DNA from 3 places in the Mesorhizobium sp. LSHC412B00 genome. Region 3 is predicted to be linked to each of the others. Evidence: riboswitches for the same ligand, from Rfam matches in the RefSeq annotation. Region 3 holds a riboswitch; each other region holds the start of a gene.
What was found. Region 3 has a riboswitch for cobalamin ahead of X757_RS154550 (aromatic ring-hydroxylating dioxygenase subunit alpha). Riboswitches for the same ligand answer to the same signal wherever they lie in the genome.
Positions count from the first base shown of each region.

Region 1: linked by a shared signal. The riboswitch ahead of metE (5-methyltetrahydropteroyltriglutamate--homocysteine S-methyltransferase) and the one ahead of X757_RS154550 (aromatic ring-hydroxylating dioxygenase subunit alpha) in region 3 are both predicted to bind cobalamin.
Region 2: linked by a shared signal. The riboswitch ahead of X757_RS138535 (DUF1636 family protein) and the one ahead of X757_RS154550 (aromatic ring-hydroxylating dioxygenase subunit alpha) in region 3 are both predicted to bind cobalamin.

Region 1 covers NZ_AYWB01000014.1:193,040-198,807, reverse strand. The annotation lists gene metK (methionine adenosyltransferase) at 1-83, shown strand, start outside; gene X757_RS142510 (adenosine kinase) at 133-1,125, shown strand; gene X757_RS142515 (hypothetical protein) at 1,741-1,929, opposite strand; gene X757_RS01000000165200 (trehalose-6-phosphate synthase) at 1,955-3,649, shown strand; cobalamin riboswitch at 4,218-4,420, shown strand; gene metE (5-methyltetrahydropteroyltriglutamate--homocysteine S-methyltransferase) at 4,515-5,768, shown strand, end outside.
Region 2 covers NZ_AYWB01000023.1:43,324-49,091, reverse strand. The annotation lists partial or broken gene cobN (cobaltochelatase subunit CobN) at 1-29, opposite strand, end outside; gene cobW (cobalamin biosynthesis protein CobW) at 48-1,100, opposite strand; gene X757_RS138535 (DUF1636 family protein) at 1,103-1,531, opposite strand; cobalamin riboswitch at 1,569-1,776, opposite strand; gene X757_RS138540 (winged helix-turn-helix domain-containing protein) at 1,806-3,008, opposite strand; gene X757_RS138545 (NADH-quinone oxidoreductase subunit A) at 3,336-3,701, shown strand; gene X757_RS138550 (NADH-quinone oxidoreductase subunit B family protein) at 3,692-4,273, shown strand; gene X757_RS138555 (NADH-quinone oxidoreductase subunit C) at 4,278-4,880, shown strand; gene X757_RS138560 (four helix bundle protein) at 4,914-5,291, shown strand; gene X757_RS138565 (NADH-quinone oxidoreductase subunit D) at 5,358-5,768, shown strand, end outside.
Region 3 covers NZ_AYWB01000004.1:278,804-284,571, reverse strand. The annotation lists gene X757_RS154540 (DUF680 domain-containing protein) at 13-216, opposite strand; gene X757_RS154545 (DUF680 domain-containing protein) at 284-490, opposite strand; cobalamin riboswitch at 991-1,193, shown strand; gene X757_RS154550 (aromatic ring-hydroxylating dioxygenase subunit alpha) at 1,310-2,557, shown strand; gene X757_RS154555 (hybrid-cluster NAD(P)-dependent oxidoreductase) at 2,595-3,695, shown strand; gene X757_RS154560 (PqqD family protein) at 3,856-4,278, shown strand; gene X757_RS154565 (hypothetical protein) at 4,432-5,481, shown strand; gene X757_RS154570 (glycosyltransferase family A protein) at 5,478-5,768, shown strand, end outside.

The DNA.
Region 1 (5,768 bases), on a different contig from region 3:
GCCGTGAAGAGCCTGATTTCACCTGGGAGAAGACAGACAGGGCGGACGAATTGCGTCGCGAGGCAGGACTAGCCGCCCCGTGAAGCCGCCGGCGAGCGAATTGGCAAGCGGAAAGCCCAAGCGGAGACATTGATGCCGGATTATGACGTGCTTTGCATCGGCAATGCCATTGTCGACATCATCGCCCAGTGCGACGACGCTTTTCTGGTGACCAACGGCATCATCAAGGGTGCCATGAACCTCATCGATACCAAGCGCGCCGAGCTGCTCTACAGCCACATGGGGCCGGCGATCGAGGCCTCCGGTGGCAGCGCCGGCAACACGGCGGCCGGCGTCGCCAGCTTCGGCGGCCGCGCCGCCTTCTTCGGCAAGGTGTCCAACGATGCGCTGGGCGAAATCTATGCGCACGACATCCATGCGCAGGGCGTTGCCTTCGACACCAGGCCGCTCGAGGGCGAGCCGCCGACGGCGCGCTCGATGATCTTCGTCACCCCGGACGGCGAGCGCTCGATGAACACCTATCTCGGCGCCTGCGTCGAGCTTGGGCCGGAGGATGTCGAGGCCGACAAGGCGTCTGGCGCCAAGGTCACCTATTTCGAGGGCTATCTGTGGGACCCGCCGCGCGCCAAGGAGGCGATCCGGCAGACGGCGAAGCTCGCGCACGAGGCCGGGCGCGAAGTCTCGATGACACTGTCGGATTCGTTTTGCGTTGACCGCTACCGCGACGAGTTCCTCGATCTGATGCGCTCGCGCACGGTCGACATCGTCTTTGCCAACAGCGACGAGATCAAGTCGCTCTACCAGACCTCGTCCTTCGACGAGGCGGTGGCGCAGATCCGCAAGGACTGCAAGATCGCCGCCGTCACACGCTCGGAAAAAGGCTCGGTTATCGTGCGCGGCGACGAGACCGTGGTCATCCATGCGACCGCCATCAAGGAGCTGGTCGACACGACGGGCGCCGGCGATCTCTACGCCGCCGGTTTCCTGCATGGCTACACGCAAGGCCGCGACCTCAAGACCTGCGGCGACCTTGGCTCGCTGGCGGCCGGCCTGGTGATCCAGCAGATCGGCCCAAGGCCAAGGCAGAATTTGCGCCGCGAGGCGGAACGGGCTGGGTTGCTGTAGATGCGCGGGCAACTAACCAGCCGCCCTACTGACGCGATCATCGCAGTGGCGGAACTGTGTCAAAGCTCGCTGATAGCGACAGCCATTCGCTTCGGAGAACTGACCGATTCTGCTGCCGTGAAGCTCGCTGGAAGAGCGGTGCAAGGCGGGCTTGCCTTGACGGCATTCACCGTCATCGAGATCGCCACCGGCATTTTCCAGAAGCTCAGCTTGGGGAAGGCCAGTAAGGTTCCTGAGGTAACGGAGAACTCGCGGCGTCCGTCGGAGCACTTGACTTGCGATCACGTCCCACGATGCCGAATGCGGGCAGACTGGTTCGCCATTGGTATGGGACCAGCGGAATTGGCAGCAGGGCTTCATCTTCGTCAATCTCGACGAGGCGCCGGATGTGGAGCCCGGCATTCGCGGATTCAGGAAGTGCTCGCCTGGCTGGTATTCACATCGCGGTCTGGCTCGGGCCCTGACGGGCGGAAAGGGACTATCCCGCCCTCTCCGATCTCCGTGTCAAAACTCTTCGGCAGACGCAGGATCGCATCACGGTGCCCGGCAGCCTTGGCGGCAGCGACATAGTTTCAGTTCATTTCAACAGGTGCTGGCATCTACTGGGTGTATCTCTTATCCGAACAATCCAACAATTACCGCAAGCACGGTCCGCTCGATCGGGTCGCCAGCTATTTTCGCGATAAGCCGGTTCTTGAGGGCGCCGAAGCCGAAACGCGACAATCGGTCGCCATTTGCTCTGACGCTCGTCAGATTCTCGTCAGCAGGGGTGTGCCAATCTGGGAATGCCAGTTGCTCCATCATGGGGAATATTCAACGGAGGCATGAAATGGACGCATTGAACAACGCCAACTCGCCGCGCCGGAACCTCACATGGCAAACTGGGGCTGTTCACGAACTAATCGCTTTTGAACAACCCCTGAGAGACTTGCCACAGGAGCGAGAACAACAAGCCGAAGTTGGCCCGTCCCGTCCTGTTGTCTCAGCCGCAGACCAGCGCTTCAACACGGCGGCCCAGCAGCCACATAGGAGTCTTATCGCAATTTCCAACCGCGGTGCGACTGTCAATTCTGATCAGCCCAAGACAGGCGGGCTTTCGGCGGCCCTGGAGTGCGTCGTGGAGCGTTCCGGCGCGGTCTGGGTAGGTTTTTCCGAGCATCTTGGCGACGGGGATAAGCAACAGGTGCCCCTCGTGCAGCGTGGCAAAGGTCAAATCGGGTGGCTCGATGGGCCGGCAGCGGACTATTCTCGGTACTATCAAGGTTTTGCAAATTCAATATTGTGGCCGGCGCTCCACTCGCTGCCGGACCGGATCTCAGGCTCGGAAGAGGATTATAAAAGTTATCGCGACGTCAATGCCTTCATGGCGCGCGCGGTGTCCGAATTGGGAGATAACGCAGTCTACTGGGTTCATGACTACCATTTCCTGCCGCTCGGCGCTGATTTGCACAGACTCGGCATTGACCGGCCGATCGGCCATTTCCTGCATACGCCATGGCCCGAGTCTGACATGATGGAGCGCGTGCCCAATTCTGGCGAGCTAATGAAATGTATGCTCGAGTATGATCTGCTCGGATTCCAGACCGACCGTGATGTGAGCAATTTCCTCGCCTGTGTCCAATCTCATTTGGGGCTGGAGAGCAAGAACGGGGTCGTTTTCTCGGACCATGGCCAGACGCAATGCCAAAATTTTCCTATAGGTATCGATCCGAAGCAATTCGAACAGTGTGCCGCAGATTCGCTTGAGGCGCAGAAAGCCTACATTTCGCAGTTGAAACTTGGCGGAGCAAAGCTAGTTATCGGCGTCGATCGGCTCGACTACACCAAGGGCATCGACAATCGGATTAAAGCTTTCGATCTGCTGGCAGTCGAGCCGCAACGTGTCTCGCTCTTGCAAATCGCAACTCCCTCACGTGGCGACATCCAAGCGTACAGCGAATATCGGCGCGACGTCGAAAGACTCGTCAATCAAGTCAACAACCGGCATGGCACGGACGAGTGGATGCCGATTATCTATGAGAACAGGTCGTTCACCCAAGCTGAGATATCGGGTCTTTACAGAGCCGCGCGTGTTTGCGTTGTGACGCCGTTGCGCGATGGCATGAATCTTGTGGCGAAAGAATACATTGCTGCACAAGATCCGAGCGACCCTGGCGTTCTGGTGTTATCGAAGTTTGCCGGCGCGGCCGAAGACTTCGGCGAGGACGCCCTGCTGGTAAATCCGAGGCTCTCCGACGAGATAGCTACCGCGATCTCAAGAGCGGCCAGCATGCCGCGCGAAGAACGCATCCAACGCTGGCGGAGGATGATGGACAAACTTGAAGCGTATACGATCCACCATTGGTCAGCGGACTTCGTTCGGCAACTGGACAGCAGCCGGGTTACGGTCCCTGCGGATCACTTCCACTATGTTGGCTTGGGCTGGATCAGCGAGGCCCAAATGCCTTCGTATCGGACCGAGCCAGAATTGCACACCGCGCTGACGCGTGCACTGGATAAAAACTGGGTCCTGCCGATCGTATGATGCAGAATATGAAGCACGCGAGCTTTGCCTGCATTTGCGCATCCCTCAATGCCGAGCGCTTGGAGAGAGAGATACTTATCCTGACCGCCTGAATGCGGCTTAAGCGGCTTATCGGGACCACAGTCGGGCTTTGCATCAAACCCTTGAGCCAGGCTCCGTCAGTGTGGTCTCTTGCCGCCGAGCGGAGTCATCACGATTGCCTAGTCACCCGTGATGACGACTGGCGTGCCAATTCCCCTCGGACCACGGTTTGGCGCTCACTCCGAGAAAACCGCTTCTACCACGCACGCACGGCTTGCGGCCGCATCGTTAAACATCGCCACCAATGCGATCTTCTGCATTCTAATGACGTTGTCACGCGCTTGAAGTCTTGTCCGAAATCCTTCATCGGCGACCTGCGAGGGATGTCGCAGCCCGACAGGGATCCATTAGTTGGACAATGGTGGCAGCGGAGCAGCGCCGCCAATGGGCGACTGAATATTTCACAATGTTAGACAAGCGTAAAAGCGAAATCACATAACGACATAAACATTTCGTTATGCGTCATTGACAAAAGAGCAGACTGCTGTGATTGTCTGCGTGTCGTGGTTCTCGCGTGCGGCGCTGCCGCAGCGGAGCTAAGAGGGAAGCCGGTGCAATGCCGGCGCTGCCCCCGCAACTGTTAGCGGCGAGCCAACCCCACTCATGTCACTGAGGCGAATACCCTCAGGAAGACGGGTAGAGGCTATGACCCCGCGAGCCAGGAGACCTGCCACGGCGAATTACGTCCACGGGCGGGGTGTCTCGGTGGCCGCTGCAAGCCGGCGTTCGTGCCGGCCTGCTAGCGCCTTCCTTGTCATCGGCGCCCCAACCATCGGGGTATGACATGACTGACTCTCAGGAAATTCCTGTAGCAACGCTCGGCGTGCCGCGCTTCGGTCGTCGGCGAGAACTGAAATTCGCGCTTGAAAGCTACTGGTCCGGAACATCGTCCGCTGGCGACCTTCTCACGACGTCGAAGGCGCTCCGTGCCGCTAGCTGGGAAGAGCAGCGCGATCGCGGCGTGTCGAAAATCCCGTCGAACGACTTCTCGCTTTACGACCATGTGCTCGACACCGCAGCCATGGTCGGGGCCGTTCCATCCCGTTACGGCTGGAATAGCGGCGAGGTCCCACTTGACATCTACTTCGCAATGGCGCGCGGCAACCAGGGTCAGACGGAGGATTGTGGACACGATGGTCACCAGGAGGAGGCTCATGGACCTGGTGTAACCGCGATGGAAATGACCAAGTGGTTTGACACCAACTACCACTACATTGTGCCGGAACTCGATGATGATCAGACGTTCGCCCTCTCGTCATCGAAGCCGGTCGATTACTTCCTCGAGGCTAAAGCTCTCGGCATTCACACACGCCCAGTCATCCTTGGACCCATCACCTTCCTCAAGCTTGCGAAATCGCCTGCCGAGGGGTTCGGTCCCATCGCGCTCCTACCGCGGCTGCTGCCCGTTTACGAGCAAGTCCTGCAGAAGCTGAAGCTGTCGGGAGCCGACTGGGTGCAGATCGATGAGCCAGCGCTTGTCCTCGATCTGAACCCGAACGAACGAGCTGCGTTCGAATTCGCCTATGGCCAGCTGTCGAAAGCCGCGCCCGAGCTGAAGATCATGCTGGCTACGTATTTCGGGTCGCTGGGAGACAATCTCGAAACCGCGGTTTCTCTGCCCCTGGCCGGGCTGCATATTGATCTCGTGCGCGCTCCCGAGCAGCTGGAAACGGTGGGTCGGCTCGCTCCGAAGGATCTGGTGCTCTCGCTTGGCTTGATCGATGGCCGCAACGTCTGGCGTGCGAACCTGCCCGCCATTCTCGACCGCATCAAACCGATCGTCGCCGGCTGGCCCTTGGACCGCGTCGAGATCGCGCCTTCTTGCTCGATGCTGCATGTGCCGATTGATCTGCGCATGGAGACGGAACTCGACGCCGACATCAGGTCGTGGCTCGCCTTCGCGGCCCAGAAGACCGACGAGCTGGTCTTGCTGGCCCGGGCCGTGTCCCAAGGCAGGGATGCGGTGGCAGGCGCGTTGAAAGCCTCTGCCGAGGCTGCCGCCACGCGCGTGACATCCACGAGGATCCATGACCCGCTT
Region 2 (5,768 bases), on a different contig from region 3:
GAGGCGGAGGTCGTGGTGAGTATGTGCATCGCGGCTCGTGCCTGAGATCAACCGGCGAGTATACGCTCGATCGCCGGACGGTTCAGCCCCTTCAGGCCAATGACGACGAGACGCGAGCGGCGATCGTCCTCGGCCGTCCAGGCGCGATCATAGTAATGGTTGACGCGTGGGCCGACGGCCTGCAGCAAAAGCCGCATCGGCTTGCCGCCGACCTCGACGAAGCCTTTCACGCGAAGCACGTTTTCCTGTTCGGCGGCGGCAGCGACGCGCTTTGCCAGTTCGTCCGGATTGGTGATCGAGGGGATGTCGACGATGAAGGTGTCGAAATCGTCATGCTCATGATCGAAAGCGCCGTCGTGATGCGACTTGCGGTTCTCGATGTCGTCTTCGACGGCGAGACCGAGGCCAAGCAGCACCGACGGGTCGACCTTGCCATGCGCAGTCGGCACGATTTTTACCGCGCGGGCGGAATGTTCATTGATGATGGCGTTGGCGCGGGCCGAACCGGGGGCGTCCATCAGATCGCTCTTCGACAGGATGATCAAATCGGCGCAGGCGATCTGGTCCTCGAACACTTCTTCGACAGGATCGTCATGGTCGAGCGTCTCGTCCTGAGCGCGCTGTGCCTGCAAAGCGTCCATGTCGTTGGCGACGCGGCCTTCGGCCAGCGCCGGGCCGTCTACCACGGCGATGACACCGTCGACGGTTACCCGGCTCTTCACGCTCGGCCACTGGAACGCCTGGACCAGCGGCTTGGGCAGAGCCAGGCCCGAGGTCTCGATCAGGATGTGGTCAACCTTCGGTGTCAGCGCGAGGATCTTGTCGAGGGCGGGCACGAAATCGTCGGCGACTGTACAGCAGATGCAGCCATTGGCCAGTTCGACGATGTTTTCCTCGGGGCAAGTGTCGATGCCGCACCCTTTGAGAATCTCGCCGTCGATGCCGATGTCGCCGAACTCGTTGACGATGATGGCAATGCGCTTGCCCCCGGGGTTTTCCAGGAGATGGCGGACCAGCGTCGTCTTGCCGGCGCCGAGAAAGCCGGTGACGACGGTGCAGGGAACACGGGAGAGATTGCCGGTCGGGTTTGAAACGTTCATCGTCAGTCCTTCAGCATATCGAGGGGTGGGATGCGGGCAACGAGGCCGCGCTTGAGGCTATCGGGCCGGCCGCGCCACGGGATGAGACCGTCGGTCGAAGTCGCGAAGAGCTTTGCGCCGGTGACGAGATCGGCGCCGCTGGTTGGGGCCAGATCGCCGAAGACATAGCTCCAGCAGCCATCACGCAGGATCGCGGCGCTGAGGCGGCGCTTGCAATTGCCGAGACATTCGGCGGTGCGGACGCGGATGTTGTCATCGGCTGCGGCGAGGCGCGTGTCGTCGGCCAGCAGTTCGCCGGCGCGGGGGTGAGCGTCTGAGCCGGTTTCATCGCGGCATGAGGCGCAGACGATGACGGTCACGCCAGCCAACGCGTCGCTATTGGCAGACGAAACATCCGCTGTGCCAGCCGAAAAACTGCTGTTCTGGTCCAAAAACCGTGCTCCTTGCCCGGAAACCCGCCAGGCGATCGGATACTTTGTCTCAGACGGCAGGTCTCCTGGCTCGCGGGTCATCGCCTTGGTTAGCCGCCTTCCCGGTGTTACCCAGTGGCTTTCGGCCTTGGCTCTTCGCTTACAGTTGCGGGGACAGCCGCGGATTTGGGATTTTTTCGTCCCGCACCGCATTCCCTCTTGGCCCTTGCCGTTGCGGGCAGGGGACCGTCTGGAGCGGATTTAGGCTTTTGCAGGCAGCGGTGTCAACGCACGGCTACGACATGGCAATGTCGGCCAAAGGCTTCCCCAAATTGCCGGCCGGCGTCACTTCGATGCGCTCAAGGCCAAGCCAGCCCTGCATCTGCTTCAATTCCTCGAGCAGCTGGGCAGCTGTCTCCGGCGGTGCGCCGGGCTCGGCGTAGGCGGCGTGGACGCGAAGCACGCTGGCCGGGCGGTCGGCCCTGAGGTCGACGCGCCCCACGATGCGGTCGCCGAGCAGGAAGGGCAGGACGTAATAGCCGTATTGGCGCTTTTCGGCCGGGGTGTAGATCTCGATGCGGTAGTGGAAATCGAACAGGCGCTCCGAGCGCGACCGTTCGAAGACGACCGGGTCGAACGGCGCCAGCAGCGCACGCGCCTCGATCTTGCGCGGCAGGCGGGCGTCCTTGTGGAGGTAAGCCTGTTTGTCCCAGCCTTCGACGCGCACCGGCAGCAGTTCGCCCAACTCGACCAGTTCCTCCAGCCGGCCCTTCATATCGGCCGGCGACAGGCGGAAATAGTCGCGCAGGTCACCCGACGTCGCGATGCCGTGGGCGCGGGCGGAAATGCGCAGCAATTCGCGGTGCGCGTCCTCGGCCGCCGGCACCGGCAGGTCGAGGATCGCCTGCGGCAGCACGCGCTCGGGCAGGTCATAGAAGCGTTCGAAGCCACGGCGGTGCGCCGTGGTGATGCGTCCGGCCCAGAAGAGCCATTCGAAGGCGTGCTTGGCGTGGCTCCAGCCCCACCAGCCGCCCGAACCTTTCTGGCCTTCCAGTGCCGAAGCGGCAATCGGGCCGCGCTCGGCGACCGCGCGGTAGATCTCTTCGATATAGGCGGCGTGCTCGCGGCCCCATTTGGCGAGGCCGAGATACATTTCGTCGCCTTGCTCGGCCCGCTGCATGCGCCAGCGCATCAGCGGGTAGGTCTCGACCGGCAGGAACGAGGCCTCATGCGCCCAGTATTCGAACACCGTGCGTTTGCGGGTGATGGCCGCATTGTCGAGCAAAGCCAGCGGGTAGGGGCCAAGCCGCGAATAGAGCGGCATATAGTGGGCGCGCACCACCGCGCTGACGGAATCGATCTGCAGCAAGCCGGTGCGCGACAGCACGCGGGCGAGGTGGCGGCGATCGGGCGTGCCGACCGGGCGGGGATCGAGAAATCCTTGCGCGGCGAGCGCGATGCGCCTGGCCGCGGGGAGTGAGATTTTGTCCTTCGTCAAAGTGTCTTGCCTCGAACCATTTTCCCGACTTTAGCCGGCGATTCCGGTCATGCTAGCAGGCAAATGGCGGGAGATGTGTCAGGAGACAAAAGTGGAGTGAAAGATGAAGGAAATCAAACAGGAGGAGATCGGACCAGTTTTTCCCGGCCTGCCGTCCAGCACTGTCTTTTGAACAAGGTTTGACTTGCTTCGCTGAAAGCCGTGCGCTAACCCTCGCCGCGTTGCAGCAAAGGCACCTAAAACGGTTCAGCGGTTAAACTGTCGCGCTTCCGCATTAGGGTTGGTTGCTGTAATCAAAGTGGATTGGCCGCCAACGGAAAGCCGAGCATGAACGTACTCCTCAGTTCATACCTGCCCATCGTCCTCTTCATCGCCGTGGCCGCAGTTGTAGGCCTGGCGCTTATCATCGCGCCGTTCCTGGTGGCTTATCGCAATCCCGATCCGGAGAAGCTTTCCGCCTACGAGTGCGGGTTCAACTCGTTCGACGATGCCCGGATGAAATTCGACATCCGCTTCTACCTGGTGTCGATCCTGTTCATCATCTTCGATCTGGAAGTGGCCTTCCTGTTTCCGTGGGCGGTGTCGTTCTCGAAGATCGGCATGCTCGGTTTCTGGTCGATGATGGTGTTTTTGGCGGTGCTGACCATCGGCTTTGCCTATGAGTGGAAAAAAGGAGCGCTGGAATGGGATTGAACGACAGTTCCGGAACGCTCGTCGCGCCGAAGCCCAAAGGCCTGATCGACCCAAATACCGGACGTCCGGTCGGTTCCGACGATCCGTTCTTCCTCGAGATCAACAATGAACTGGCCGACAAGGGTTTTCTGGTCACCTCGACCGAGGCGCTGATCACCTGGGCACGCAGCGGCTCGCTGATGTTCATGACCTTCGGTCTCGCCTGCTGTGCCGTCGAGATGATCCACACCTCGATGCCGCGCTATGATTCGGAGCGGTTTGGCGTGGCTCCTCGCGCGTCGCCGCGCCAGTCGGACATAATGATCGTGGCGGGAACGCTGACCAACAAGATGGCCCCCGCTTTGCGCAAGGTCTACGACCAGATGCCGGAGCCGCGCTACGTCATCTCGATGGGCTCCTGCGCCAATGGCGGCGGCTATTATCACTATTCCTATTCGGTGGTGCGCGGCTGCGACCGCATCGTGCCGGTCGACATCTATGTGCCCGGCTGCCCGCCGAGCGCCGAAGCGCTGCTCTACGGCATTCTTCTCCTGCAGAAGAAGATCCGCCGCACCGGCACGATCGAACGGTAGACCCATGGCCGCATCCCTGAGCGAACTGTCGACCTATCTCGGCGAAAAGCTGCCGGGCCGCGTCACCGATGCGGTGCTTGCCTATGGCGAACTGACGATCTCGGTTGCTACAGACAATCTGATCGAGGTGACAAGCTTCCTGCGTGACAATTCGGGCTGCCAGTTCATTTCGATCATCGATATCTGCGGCGCCGACTACCCGTCGCGCGTCAAGCGTTTCGATGTCGTCTATCATTTGCTTTCGCCGAAGCAGAATTTGCGCATCCGCATCAAGGTGCAGGCCGACGAAGAGACGCTGGTGCCGTCGCTCACCGCTGTCTATCCCGGCGCCGACTGGTATGAGCGCGAGGCCTACGATCTCTATGGCGTGCTGTTCTCCGGCCATCCGGACCTGCGCCGCATCCTCACGGACTACGGTTTCGAGGGCCATCCCCTGCGCAAGGACTTCCCGCTGACCGGTTTCGTCGAGGTGCGCTACGACGACGAAGCCAAGCGCGTGATCTACGAGCCGGTGGAATTGAAGCAGGAATTCAGGAACTTCGATTTTCTCTCGCCATGGGAAGGGACGGACTACGTCCTGCCGGGCGATGAGAAGGCGAAACAGTGAGTAGGAAGTAGTGAGTAGTCAGTAGCAAAAGATTTGGAGCAACGGATCGAATCTTATCGCGACTTGAAGGTGTGGCAATCGGCGATGACGCTTGCTGAGGATTGCTACCGTTTCACCAAAGAGTTTCCGAGGGATGAGATTTACGGCATGACCTCTCAGATGCGCCGATCGGCGGTTTCGGTCGCAGCGAACGTCGCGGAGGGATACGGTCGGGAGAACAGAGGGTCGTTCGTTCAATTTTTGCGCATGGCGCAAGGCTCGTTGAAGGAACTGGAGACACACATACTGCTGGCATGTCGGGTTGGCCTGCTGCGAAAAGACAATGAGATTGAGCTGCTGCTGCGATGCGAAGAGATTGGAAAAATGATGAGATCTCTTATCCGAACGGTGCAGGCCAAGCAGGCGGAATGAAGCAGGCATTGAGATTGATGATCACTACTCACTACTCACTACTGACTCTTCGCCAGAGGCGCCAGAATGGCTGAAACCTCCGTCCGCAACTTTAACATCAACTTCGGACCGCAGCACCCTGCGGCGCACGGTGTTTTGCGTCTTGTGCTGGAGCTTGACGGCGAGGTGGTCGACCGCGTCGATCCGCATATCGGCTTGCTGCATCGCGGCACCGAAAAGCTGATCGAGCACAAAACCTATCTGCAGGCAGTGCCCTATCTCGACCGGCTCGACTATTGCGCACCGATGAACCAGGAGCATGCCTTCGCGCTCGCCACCGAGCGGTTGCTCGGCATCGAAGTGCCGAAGCGCGGCCAGTTGATCCGCGTGCTCTATTCCGAGCTCAGCCGCATCATGTCGCACATCCTCAATGTGACGACGCAGGCGCTGGATATCGGCGCGCTGACGCCGCCGCTGTGGGGTTTCGTCGAACGCGAA
Region 3 (5,768 bases):
GGAAACCGGCTTTTAGCGGCCGAAAAGGTTACGGTCGGCACCGTGGGCAGGCGCCTGCTCGGCTGGAGCCGACTTCTCAACCGAAGCCGTATGGCCACTATCGGTCGACGTAATCGCAGGCTGGTTGGCGCCGTTCGAACCGTAGTTGTCGCTGCCGGCGAAAGCGCTGCCGGAGATGGCCAAAACGGCGGCGGCAGCAAGGATGATCTTTTTCATTTTCAAATACTCCTGAATTTTTTGGGATCCCGAGAGCGACGGGTTAGCCGCCCTTCTTTGGTCGGGATCAGCGATTGCCGTAGAGGTCGCGGTCGGCGCCCTGAACGACAGGCTGCTTGTCAGCGTGCGCCGGCTTCTGAATGGAAGCCGTATACGAGCTGTCGACCGAGACGGCTGGCTGGTTCGCACCATTGGAACCGTAATTGTCGCTACCGGCGAAGGCGCTGCCGGTGATCGCCAAAACGGCTGCGGCAGTGAGGATGATCTTTTTCATTTTTAGTACTCCAGTTTGTCTGTCCGTCTAGCGGCGTGTCTTGGGAGGAATTCGCGTCGTTCGGACAGCCCCGATGTGGGAAAGCCATAGGCTGGTTTCCAATCACGAAGTTGTTCCGTGTGGACCACGGTCCTGCACCTTGAAATTGTGCCATGAAGTTCCTCTATGGTCATTTATCGCATTGTTTTCAGTCGCTTATGCCGAACCGAGTGGTTCGCTCCGATGTCGGTTTCCGGGCCGTCGTTCACACTGTCCTGCACGCATTGTCAACAGAAACGAACCGTTCGGTTCGATTAGAGATTGCTAATAGTAACTTTTCGATACCGTTGAGCCATTTTTGCCCGCGATCGAACTGGATCGGCAGCGATTCGAAACGGCGATGATGGCGTCGCAAGAAACGTCTCAGCTCTTTGACCCGGGGGCGGGGGGCGTATGCCGCGCGTGTCGCGCCGCATGGATATGATGTCGCTTTCATGCCGACGTCGCGATCGCTGCCGTGATTAGATGATCGCATCTCAGGTGCCGCTTCGTGACGACGCAGCGGAGAATTGGGAAGCCGGTCAGAATCCGGCGCTGCCCCCGCAACGGTGGTGGAGTTGAAGTCGCAACGGGAGACCACTGGGCAGCAGCCTGGGAAGGTGTCGCGATGGTCCGCAAGGACAACTCCAGAGCCCGGAAACCAGCCCGAGATGCATAGACTCGACTGATCGCGGTGGGCGGTCAAGAGGTGGATAGTGCATGTCCGGCGCCGCGCCGGCCTGCGTCCGATCCTTCCTCCATCACCACCAAGTTCAGTCCTTAAACCACGAGGACAGAACTATGGATACGCGCAACGACATGCTGAGGCTCCTGAACGGCCGCAAGCAAGGCTTTTCGCTGGAACAGCCCTTCTACACCGACCCGGACTATTTCAAGCTCGACATGGAGCTTATCTGGTATCGCGACTGGCTGTTCATCGGCCATGATTGCGAACTGCCGAAGCCCGGCAGCTATATCACCGTGCAGATCGGCGGTTATCCGGTGGTGCTGGTCCGCGACCAGAAGGGCAACATCAACGCCTTTCACAATTCCTGCCGCCATCGCGGCAGCCGTGTCTGCAACACTGAGAAGGGCATGGCGGCAAAGCTTGTCTGCCCCTATCACCAGTGGACCTACGAGCTTGACGGCCGGCTGCTGTTTGCCCGCCAGATGGCCGACGGTTTCGACAAGAGCCAGTTCGGCCTGAAGCCCGTCGCCTGCGAGAGCGTCGGCGGCTACATCTTCATCTGCCTGGCAAAAGAACCTGCCGACTTTGCCCCGATGCGCGCCATGATAGAGCCCTACCTCAAGCCGCACCGGCTGAATGAAGCCAAGGTCGCCTTCGAGAGCACCATCATCGAGAAGGGCAACTGGAAGCTGGTCTGGGAAAACAACCGCGAATGCTATCACTGCGCCGGCAATCATCCAGAGCTGTGCAAGACATTCCCCGAAGCGCCGACGGTGACCGGCGTGCAGGGCGCCGACAGCGATCCGGAGATGCTGGCGCACTGGGCGAAATGCGAGGCGGCGGGCCTGCCGAGCAAGTTCCGCATCGATCCGGCCGGGCAATACCGCGCCACCCGCGCGCCGCTGCTGCGCGATGCCGTCAGCTACACGATGTCGGGAAAGCGCGCGGTGACGAAGAACCTGTCCGACACTGTTGCCGCCGACCGCATCGGCACCTTGATGCACTACCACTATCCGACGACCTGGAACCACATACTGATCGACCATGCGGTCACCTTCCGGGTGCTGCCGATCAGCGCCACCGAAACCGCGGTGACGACCAAGTGGCTGGTGCACAAGGATGCGGTCGAGGGGGTCGACTACAACCTTGAGGAGCTCACCCATGTCTGGACCGAGACCAACGACCAGGACCGCCGCATCGTCGAGGAAAACGCCTTTGGCATCCTGTCTCCGGCCTATGAGCCCGGCCCCTATTCGGAGCTGCACGAGGGCGGCGTGATCCAGTTCGTCGAATGGTACGCGGCCTTCATCGGCCCGCGCCTTGCCGAAGGTGGCAGGCCGGCGCTGCGCAGCGTCGCGTGAGCTGGAGCAGGCGAAGAAGGACCGGAGGATGAATGCGATGACGGATCTTGGGCTCTATCGCCATCTCGACCAGATGGCGCCGTGGAACGATAGGCTGCAGGTGCTGGAAGTGATCGGCGTCAGCGACGAGGCGCCTGACGTCAAGACCTTCACCTTCCGCTCCGACAACCAGACCTGGTTCCGCTACAAGCCGGGCCAGTTCCTGACGCTGGAACTGCCGACACCGGACGGGCCGCTGATGCGCACCTATACGCTGTCGTCGTCACCATCGCGGCCGTTTTCGATCGCGGTGACAGTGAAGGCGCAACCGGGCAGCATCGGCACACGCTGGATGTTCGACCAACTGGTGCCCGGCTCGCACGTCAAGGCCTATGGACCGGCGGGCGACTTCTCGTTGCACAGCCACCCGGCGGCCAAATATCTGTTCATTTCGGCTGGCTCCGGCGTGACACCGATGATGTCGATGCTGCGCTGGCTGAACGACTGCGCGCCATGGACCGATGTCGGTTTCGTCAACTGCGCGCGGCGTGCCGAAGAGATCATCTTCCGCAAGGAACTCGAACTGCTCGGCGGCCATATGCCCGGCCTGTCGCTCGGCTTCATGATCGAGGAACGTTCCAGCCGCGAAGGCTGGTACGGCCATATGGGGCGCATCGATGCGATCCGGCTGCCCTTGCTGGCTCCGGATTTCCGCGAGCGCGAAATCTTCTGCTGCGGCCCCGATCCGTTCATGCGCGCCGTGCGCGGCATGCTGGATGCCGCCGGCTTCGACATGACGAAATACCATCAGGAGAGCTTTGCCGCGCCTGTGATGGAGGAAATTCCGGCGCCGTTTGCCTCCCCGGTCGAGGACGGCATCGCTGCACCTGTCGAAGCCGTGACGCCGATCCGCTTCTCGCTTTCGGAGGTCGATGCCGGCTGCGTCGCCGGCCAGACCGTGCTGCAGACCGCGCGCAGCTCGGGCGTGCGGATTCCCGCCGCCTGCGAGTTCGGCCTGTGCGGCACCTGCAAGGTGAAGAAGGTCTCCGGCGAAGTCGAGATGAGCCACAATGGCGGCATCCTCGACCACGAGATCGATGACGGTTTCATCCTTGCCTGCTGCTCGAAACCGTTGTCGGCGCTCGAAATCGAGGCTTGAGCCGGTCGACTTCGCCGCAACGGGTCGCCGACGCAGGCGGTGTTCGCGGGTCTTTGTCTTGCCAAGCATAGGCCGAGTGATTTAGACGCACTTAGGAAGGGCTGGCAGGCCGTGAAACTGGCGCATCCCTTCATGGGCGCATGGAACGGGGGACAGAGCGATGCAACAGCGGGTCTACGCGGTCGCAAGCAAGGACATCGTTTTCGAATCATTCGATGGCGAAGCCGTCGTTCTCGATCTTTCGAACGGTAAGTATTTCGGCTTTTCCGATTCCGGCAGCCGGGTCTGGCAGGCTTTGTCGTCCGGCGTCGCCACTGAAGCGCTGGTCGGAGCTGCCGCGGCCGCCGCAAAAATAAGCCTGGCCGACCTCGAAAGCTTCGTTGCCCGACTGCTCGATTTCGGGTTGCTTGCACCAGCCGAAACACCGGCGCAACCGCTTTCGGGCGAGCTGTCGTCTGCGCTTGCTGCCAGCAATGAGCCGCTCAAGGTCGATGTCCACGACGACCTTGCCGATCTCATCATTGTCGACCCGATCCATGAGGTCGAGGAACCTCTCGGCTGGCCGGCGGTGAAACAGGCATAATCGTTTCCCTAAAGCGCGTCGCGTTTGAACGGACTCAGGCGACGCGGTTTAGATCTTTGATTTTATGCATGTCGTCGTCTCAAAACCGGGGCCACCCCGAGCGACATGCATCAGGCGACCCGGCGCAATTCGGGACGCTGGAACAACGAACACATGCCTTTGATCACGCTGCAAACCCTGCCGGATTATGCCCGCCATGTGCTGGCGGCCGCGGAAAGCGCCGCCGCCTTCTATCCCGTTACCGCCGGGGTGCGGTTGCCGGGACTGGACCTGAGTGTCCACCTCGACCATGGCACGCTGGCGGAAGCCATGAGCCATGCCTTCATACCGGCCCCGGAAAATCCGTCTGCATCTGACGGCTGCCGCATTTTCGTCGCCCACCCGGCCATCGATGGCGTCCCCGCCCCGGCCACCTGGGGCCGAGGCGATTACAACCATCATGCCTTTGCCAACCGGCTGGAAGAGGCCGGATTGCGCGGCAGCTACTATCATGATCTCGACTTCTGGCAGTTCCATGATCCGCAACGCCATGTCGGGGCGCAGCTGATGATGTCGGCCGACGCCTTTCCGCCATGGGAACAAGGGGCGCCGCTGCGCGCCTTCCTGCATTGGGAATATGCGGCGCGCGGCATGCGGCTCACCCATGCCGGCACGCTGGGCATCGATGGCAAGGGCGTGTTGCTGGCGGGCTCCGGCGGAGCCGGCAAATCGGGAACGGTCGTCGCCGGCCTGCTCAATGGGCTCGATAGCGTCGGCGACGACTATGTGCTGATCGACCGGACCGGGGGGGTGACGGCCTATCCGCTGTTTGCCACGCTCAAGCAGGATCCGGAGGGCTTCAAGCGGCTGAAGCTGGAGGAGCGGCTAAAGTCGTACCAACCGCTGAACTGGCAAGGCAAGCATGCCTTTCACATCAACGAGATCGCGCCTCGACCAACTCCTGCAAGTCTGGACATTATTGCTTTGATAGTGCCCCATATCAGGGGAGGTGCGAGAAGCTCGGTCATGCCCATATCGCGCAAGGATGCCATGATCGCCTTGGCCCCGTCAGGAATCGTGCAGATGCCGGGCGAGCGGGAAGCGGGCTTTCGCTTTTTCAGCGAGCTTACCCGCGACCTGCCATGCTACCGGCTGTCGCTGGGGACCGAGCCGCGCGAGATCGCCGGCACGATTGCGGATTTCGTCCTTCGGGGCGCTGCATGAAGTTGAGCATCATTGTGCCGGTCTACAATCGGGAGATCTATGTCGTTTCGACGTTGCGGTCCCTGCTCAGGCAACGCGACGATGCCGATCTCGATATCATCGTTGTCGACGACGGCTCGACCGACAGCTCCGTTGAAGCCGTCCGCGCCATCATGCGGGAAGCGTCGTGCATCCGCCTGTTCCAGCAGGCCAACCAGGGCGTGGCCAACGCCCGCAACACAGGGCTGAGGCAGTTGCTGCCGCAAACCGAACTGGTGTCGTTCCTGGATTCGGACGACGTCTCGCCG